Regions from separate parts of the Cytobacillus sp. FSL K6-0265 genome, predicted to be linked through region 2. Evidence: riboswitches for the same ligand, from Rfam matches in the RefSeq annotation. Region 2 holds a riboswitch; the other holds the start of a gene.
What was found. A riboswitch is a leader RNA that binds a small molecule or an ion and turns the genes downstream of it on or off. The one in region 2 is predicted to bind cobalamin.
Positions count from the first base shown of each region.

Region 1: another riboswitch for cobalamin. It lies ahead of MHH73_RS05045 (hypothetical protein); the one in region 2 lies ahead of MHH73_RS02395 (ABC transporter substrate-binding protein).

Region 1 is NZ_JBBOPE010000001.1:975,661-979,844, reverse strand. Features, by position in the region: gene prpD (2-methylcitrate dehydratase) at 1-578, opposite strand, end outside; gene mmgD (citrate synthase) at 562-1,716, opposite strand; gene MHH73_RS05045 (hypothetical protein) at 1,661-1,936, opposite strand; cobalamin riboswitch at 2,100-2,302, opposite strand; gene MHH73_RS05040 (MarR family winged helix-turn-helix transcriptional regulator) at 2,492-2,935, shown strand; gene MHH73_RS05035 (MFS transporter) at 2,953-4,164, shown strand.
Region 2 is NZ_JBBOPE010000001.1:454,446-458,629, forward strand. Features, by position in the region: gene MHH73_RS02390 (hypothetical protein) at 317-1,096, shown strand; cobalamin riboswitch at 1,150-1,325, shown strand; gene MHH73_RS02395 (ABC transporter substrate-binding protein) at 1,434-2,396, shown strand; gene MHH73_RS02400 (FecCD family ABC transporter permease) at 2,362-3,420, shown strand; gene MHH73_RS02405 (heme ABC transporter ATP-binding protein) at 3,428-4,184, shown strand, end outside.

The sequences.
Region 1 (4,184 bases), 520 kb from region 2:
ATCACTTCTTCTTTTGTTGCGCCAAGCATCTTTGCCGTAACAGCAGTTGTTGCCACTTTAACAAACAATACATGATCTAAGCCCACACGATTTAAACTATTATCCAACGCTAATATACCTTGAATTTCATGAGCCTTGATCATCATTTCCAGGACTTCAATCATTTTAACTGGCTCTTTACCAACTGAAAGACGTTGCCTACTTAAAAAATCTGCAACTGCTAAAATGCCACCAAGGTTGTCAGAAGGATGCCCCCATTCCGCAGCTAACCATGTATCATTGTAATCCAGCCAGCGAATCATACAGCCGATATTAAATGCGCCTCTAATGGGATCCAATTCAAATGTTGTACCAGGGACTCTTGTTCCATTAGGTACAACGGTTCCTGGTACAACAGGACCAAGTAGTTTTGTACATTCAGGATAATCTAGCGCTAATATTCCACAACCAATTGTATCGAGTAAAATATAATGTGCTGTGCGATAAGCCTCTTCACTTGTTATTTCATAATCCAATACATAATCAGCAATTTTCGTTAAAATAACATCGGTTTCAACCTTTTCATTCGTTTTCAGCATTTACACGTAATCCTCCTCCATTTGGTAAAGTATGTCGTGCTCCTGAATAAATGACCCGCGGTCTAAATAAGCGATTGTTTTCATGCTGTTCAATGACATGGGCACATAAACCAACTGTTCTTGCACTAAAGAAAATCGGTGTGTAAAGAGGGATAGGAATTCCTAACATGCCATAAACCGGTGCGGCATAATAATCTAAATTAGGGTATAATCCTTTCTCAACTTCCATAATTCTTTCTCCTGCTTCACATTTTCGAAGCAATGAATCATCTCCATTTTGTATCGATAACTCTTGTAGAGCTTCTTTCATCATTAATGCTCTTGGGTCCATTTTGTTCATATAAACTCTATGACCAAAGCCCATAATCTTTTCTTTTTTAAATAATTTTTTATAGAAGAGACTTTCCAAGCCACCGACACTTTCTGCTTCATTCAACATGTACATAACCGCTTCATTCGCACCGCCATGCAAGCTCCCTTTTAAACTTGCAACTGCGCCTGTTAAAGCTCCAAAGAGATCGGATTGTGTAGAAGCAATTACTCTTGCGGTAAATGTTGAATTTGGCATTTCATGTTCACTATATAAAAGTAATGATTGGTCAAATACTCTTTCTTCTAAATCGGATGGTACTCTACCAGTTAACATATAGAAAAAGTTGGCACTATATGAGAGGGATTTATCCGGTTCAATTTTTTCCAGACCTTGTAATATACGATAACTGTTAGCTACAATCGTTGGAACTCCTCCAAGTAGGCGATAAGCTCTTTCTTTATTTCCTTGCTTCGACCGATCATCTAAAGTCGTATCATATCCAGCTAAGCTTGAGATGCCCGTGCGGAGCCCATCCATTGGATGTGTTCCTTTTGGTAAATGAGTAAAAACCTCCATAACGGCCGTCGGTATTTCATAATAGGACTTTAACCTAGTAGCTAATGCGTGTTTTTCCTCGTCTGTTGGTAATTGATCTTCTAGAAGTAAATGGATAATATCTAAATATCTTTTCGTTTTTGAAAGTTGAATTAAATCATAACCTTTTATGACAATTTCTCCATGAACCGTATCTAAAAATGAAATGTTAGTCTCAGAAGCTATGATTCCCTCTAACCCTGGTATATATTTCTCCTCCATGCTCACAATCATTTTCCTCCCATCCAATTACATCGTGCCTGACAATGCTGTAAGCCCTTTCAGCATTCCTCAAATATATTTGGATCTTCTCTTCTTCTACAGAGAGTGTTTGGATGTCTTCTTTACACTGTTCTAACACTTTTCTTAAACTATAACCCTCAGCAGAATAGCTGTTTATCATGATCGTAGATTTCATTATGTTCACATAATAAGGAACGGTTCCAAACAAAGCTTTTCCTCCGTTCTTGCTCCCCTTTTTTCCATATCAATCCATTAAAAAAACAACTTCTAGAAAGAAGTTGTTAAGTTCAAACGAATACTAAAAATAAACATGCAACTTTGGCATGTATTCATTACCCGTACTTAACACCTCCTATATCCACGTAGGAATTGATGTTTACACTAAACAGGCAGGTCTCCTGGCTTATGGTCAACATGATACGAAACCTTCCCATCTCCTATTGAAGGAAACAGTGGCATCTTTCGTATCACTCGCAAATACAGTTGCGGGACAGCGACGGAATCTAACCGTACTTCCCTTTTAAGTAAATAGACAATCAAGCATTCTATTTACACCTATTTTAGAAAATATTAAGTTGTTCCACTTAAATATATCAATATTTTAGAAAATTTACAATCCTTTTTCTTATTCACACTGCTTTTCACTTTTTATTAATGTCATGTCACCTACAACCATAGCTTATAACATTTCCCATTTTGTAGAAAAAATAAATCGCCCCATAGACAGACAAGATGGCTTTTTGTTATAGTATATTAGTTACCATTGATAACTATTTTAAATGAGGTGGATATTATAATAGCTAGCCAAAGATTCTTCCATCATTTTATGATGCTTTATCGCCCTTTTGAAAATAGACTGAATAGCTTATTAACGAAACACCAATTACAACGAGCACAGTGGACAATCCTTTATTATCTCTACCATTTCGGTCCAACGACTTTAGTAGAAATTGCTGCGTATCAAGGTGTTGAAAAGCCAACAGTCACGAGGACAATAAACCAGCTTGAGGAATATGGATATGTAGAAAAAATCCCAAGCATGGATAAACGTGAAAAGAAAATGAAGATAACGAACGAAGGTGAGCGCATATACAAACAAATCCGCATTCCGATTGATCAGTTCGAAATGGAAATATTAGAGGGAATCACAACTGAAGAACAAGAAGAATGTATTCGGATTTTTGATAGTATTAAAAGCAATTTGTAAGGAGGAAGAAAAAAAATATGCGTTCAACAAAAGAAAAATTATGGACTAAGGACTTTATCACCATTTCTTCCGTAAACTTTTTTCTAACATTAGTGTTTTATTTATTAATGGTTACCATTGCGGTGTATGCCGTCGAAGCACATCATGCGACTGCCAGCCAAGCTGGCTTAGTTACAGGCATATTTATTATAGGAACATTGGTGGGAAGGTTGTTTATCGGTAAATATATTGATCGTATTGGCCGGAAGAAGACTTTAATCATCGGCTTACTATTATTTAGTTTATCAACAAGTCTTTATTTTATTGAAATTGATGTTAATTTCTTACTTATTACCCGCTTTATCCACGGTTTAACATTAGGGATGGCAAGTACAGCAAGTGGTACAATTGTCGCTTCAGTTATTCCGCAAACAAGGAAAGGTGAAGGAATCGGCTATTTTAGTATGAGTAACACTTTAGCAACAGCAATTGGACCTTTTATCGGTATGTTAATGAGTCAATACACAACTTTTCATACGATTTTCATTTTTTGTTTGGTTCTTGGTATTATTGGCCTACTTATCGGGTTTACTGTGAATGTGAAGGAATTAACTGAAGATGAGAAAGCTCAATTTCAATCATCTGGCTTTCAATTGGCTAGCTTTATTGAACCAAAGGCACTTCCAATTGCACTCGTCACATTAACCGTCGCATTTTGTTATTCTAGCGTCTTGTCATTTATTAATTTTTATGCAATTGAAAAGGACTTAGTCAATGCCGCTAGCTTTTTCTTCTTTGTCTATGCCATTGCCGTCTTACTTTCCCGCCCTTTCACTGGTAGATTGATGGACAGCAAAGGAGCAAATTATGTGATGTATCCAGCGTTCATATTATTTGGTGCAGGTCTATTCTTACTTAGTAATTCTTCAAATGGTGTTATGCTATTAGTGGCGGGGGCTTTAATTGGCTTGGGCTTTGGTAATATGCAGTCTTGTACACAAGCGATTGCCATCAAATTAACACCCCCCCATCGCATGGGGCTAGCTACTTCCACCTTCTTTATCTTTCTCGATGGTGGTTTAGGTTTTGGACCGTATTTATTAGGTTTACTGATTCCTATAACAGGCTACAGTATGTTATATATTTATATGGGGGTTGTGGCAATTGCTTCAATTATCCTTTACTTCTTAGTTTATGGACGAATCGAACACAAAGAAAGTAAACAGGCACACCAAACAGCATCAATGTAAAATAAAGTATGTTATCATTA
Region 2 (4,184 bases):
CTTAGTTATTTTCATAGTATGTGTTAGAAGTGGAATGTTATCATTGGTTTGATACAAAAAGGTTCTTTAAGGGTTTGAACAAAACGCTGGAATTGAAATAGTTATTTTGTAATGTTTTTTTAATAATCGTATTTCCTTATCTTTGCTAAAATGAAGTGGATGAATGGACGTATTGTTATCGGTTATTTTTGCTTAGCGTGCATGTAGTATAAATTATTGCAGTAAAACGAATAGTGTGTGGTATAAGGGTGATTGCAAAGGTAGTACAATTTAATTTGCTCTTCGTCTTTCTATAATCAGTTCGGAGGTTTCTAAATTGCGAAAGAAAAATCATAGTGTTCGAGATCTCATCTATATTTTATTAAACGAAAAGGACCAGTCTGTTATTTCTTATGGAATTGAATTTTCTGAGTTTATGAAATCCTTACAGAACAACACTGGGCATCTCCTATTAATGAAGCATCAGTATGAAAACGGGGAACGGAATGTACATACCATGTTTGATTGGGTGTCTCATGAGGAATTGCCAGCACTTATAAACGAAGATGTTTATAGTTATGGTGATTTTTGCTGGATAGATTTCGAGGAGGAAGAATCGTTAAATGAACTACCTGCCCAAGCAATTGCTGAGCTCCTATATCTTAGTCATGTAAAGGAGCATTTAAAGAAACCTTTCTATAACCATTTAAGCAATCGTTATTGCTATTTAGCCTATGATGACGGTTGGTTAAATAAGGTCTATTACCGAGACTGGCAGGATTTTTACAAAATGCTTGGCGATGTGGCAGCGATGAAGATGGAGCATTTAAAAGTAGAAAAATCTTTATTAGGCCTGAAAAAGAAAAAAACATATCCGCAAGTGCCAGAAGATGTTTTACGTGCATTAAGAAATTTAATGAAGGAAGGTCTGGTCATTTCTTATGAACAAAGTGAGCAGACACGAACGAAAATTAGTATCCCACTCTGGACAATTGGCGATTTCGCTAATATGGATGATATGTATGATGAGTTTGAAGCAATGAGAAAGGAAGCCACTCCGGACGCGAAATTGGTTTTTGATAAAAAACTGAAAGAATGGCAAGTAACTGATTCATAAAAATAATAATGCACCACAATATATGATAAGGTATAATAAAATCGACAGAAAATTGTAGATTTAAGGAAATAGGTGTCATTTTATGACTTAATAGGGGAAATTGGTGTAAAACCAATGCGGTCCCGCCACTGTAAATGGTTGATAACAAAGAAACCTGCTATCTATGTAATAGCAGGAAACTGTGATATTAACCATGAGCCAGGAAACCTGCCTATCTTCCATAAACACTGTAACCTACGAGGATAGGAGGTGTTTGGTAAGGCTTCTTTGTCGTGATTTATTCCTTCCAAACATCTCCTACTACTGGGGATGTTTTATATTTTAAGGAGGGTTAATCATGAAGAAATGGTATTTATTTTTAGTCTCGATTTTACTATCAGCAGGTATTCTTGCTGGATGTGGGAACGACACAGCTGAGCCGAAAACAGGTGGAGAAGAAAAGGTTGAAGAGAGTACTGAAACTAGCGCTTTTCCTGTAACATTAACGGATGCTTGGGATCATGAAGTGGTAATTGAAGAGGAACCAGAAGCGATTGTTTCGTTAATGCCGAGTAATACTGAAATCGCTTTCGAATTAGGATTAGGTGAGAAGGTAGTCGGTGTTTCTGATTTTGATAATTATCCAGAAGAAGTGGCTGATATTGAAAAGATCGGTGGACAGGAATTTAATGTAGAAGCAATTATTGCTTTAAATCCGGACATCGTATTAGCACATAATTCAAGTGCACATAATAGTACTGAAGGTTTAGATCAAATAAGAAGTGCTGGTATTCCTGTTCTTATTGTCAATGATGCCCAGGATTTTGAAGAAATGTATGATTCTATTGAAATGATTGGTAAAGCAACAGGAGCAACAGAAGAAGCAAATCAAACAGTTGATGAAATGAAAACCCGTTTGGCAGAAATCGGAGAAAAGGCAAAATCCGTTGAAGAGAAAAAATCTGTTTTTGTAGAAATCTCTGCAGCACCTTCTTTATATACTGCCGGACAGAAAACATTTATTGATAATATGCTCAATTTGATCCAAGCGGAAAATGTAATAGATGAAGAGGGTTGGCCACAAATTGACGAGGAAGCTGTCATCGAAAAGAATCCTGATGTGATTATTACTACATACGGATATTATACGGAAAATGCAGTAGAAACCCTTTTAAGTCGAGAAGGATGGCAAGATGTAACAGCCGTTAAAGAGAAGCAAGTGTATGATGTGCACTCTGATAAGGTAACTCGTACAGGTCCTAGACTTGTAGAAGGAGTAGAGGAGCTTGCAAAAGCGATTTACCCAGAAGTATTTAAATAATAGAGGGGTTGCTTATTTCTGTGCATTCGTTTTCCTATGTGTAGCCATGCTTATGGGGATTTCTATAGGTACGGTTTCAGTGCTACCGTTAGATATATTGAATATCATTGGAGCGGAAATCTTACGTTTACCAATAAGTAATGATGTTGATCCAATGCACAGTAATATTGTTATGAATATTCGCTTGCCTAGAGTCGTATTGGCAGGATTCGTCGGGGCATCACTTGCAATGGCAGGTGCTGCCTTTCAAGGTTTATTAAGAAACCCTTTAGCAGACCCTTATACATTGGGGGTGTCTTCAGGAGCTTCTGTTGGTGCTGTATTGACTATCTTTCTCGGTTTATCCATCCCGTTTATTGGCACATTTACTTTACCATTATTAAGTATTACAACAGCTTTTCTAACGATAATTGTTGTCCTTTTCTTTGCGCGACAAATTGATCGTGGTATGAGAGTAGAGACAATTATTTTAACAGGTATTATCTTCAGTTCTTTTCTAGGTGCATTTATTTCCTTAATGATTGCTTTAACGGGGGATGAACTGAGACAGATTATCGGTTGGTTGTTAGGAAGCGTATCGATGAGGGGTTGGGACTATGTTCAAATCATCCTTCCTTTCTTTATCATTGGTTCTGTGATGCTTCTAGCCAATAGCCAGGAATTAAATGCGATGTCATTCGGCGAAGAAAGAGCCCGTCATATCGGGGTGAATGTACAGAAACGTAAGATGATGGTCTTAATTGCCGGATCGATTTTAACTGGTGCGGCGGTAGCGGTGTCAGGTACCATCGGATTTGTCGGCTTGGTCATTCCGCACCTGACTCGATTGCTATGGGGACCGGACCATAGACACTTACTTCCTTTATCGATGATGACAGGTGCTGGGTTTTTAATACTTGCTGATTTATTCGCAAGAACAGTCATTTCACCAACTGAGTTACCTATTGGTGTCATTACTGCGTTAATTGGTGCACCAGTTTTTGCGATCATTCTAATGAAACGAAGAGCGGAAGGCAGAGGATAATGTGATGATGTATAGCTTACGGCAAATTAATGGTGGTTATGGAGGCAAGCAGGTCATTCATGATGTTTCCTTTGACGTAGAGAAGGGACAGTTATTTGGCATCCTTGGACCAAATGGGAGTGGCAAGTCGACTGTTTTAAAGATGTTGAGTGGTCTTATACCGGTTACGTCTGGTGAAGTTTATTTAAAGGACCAACCAGTACAAAGTTATAACACGAAGGAAATGGCGAAAATCGTTGCTGTCCTACCTCAACATGCCGAATATAGTTTTTCTTATACAGTGAAAGAAATTGTATCACTCGGTCGCTATGCTCATCAAAGTGGTTGGTTCCAAACATGGTCTGATGATGATGATGAAGTGGTGCAACGTTCTATGAAACAAACAGGCGTACATCATTTTGCGCATAAAAATATTACTGAGCTATCAGGTGGAGAGAGACAACGTGTGTTTTTGGCACAAAGTCTCGCACAAGAACCAGAAATATTGTTACTAGATGAACCAACTAATCATTTAGACTTATCTTACCAAAAAGAATTGCTAGATATGTTAAAAGAGTGGACAGAGAAAAAAGGTTTAACGGTCATATCCATTTTTCATGATTTAAATTTAGCCGGTTTATATTGTGATCAAATCGTTTTGTTAAATGAGGGACAAATCGTCAGTAATGATAAACCTAATGAAGTATTGCAAGAAGCACGTATTATCGAGGTTTATGAGACTGAAGTGAAGAAACACGGACACCCGAAAGTCCCAGCACCACAAG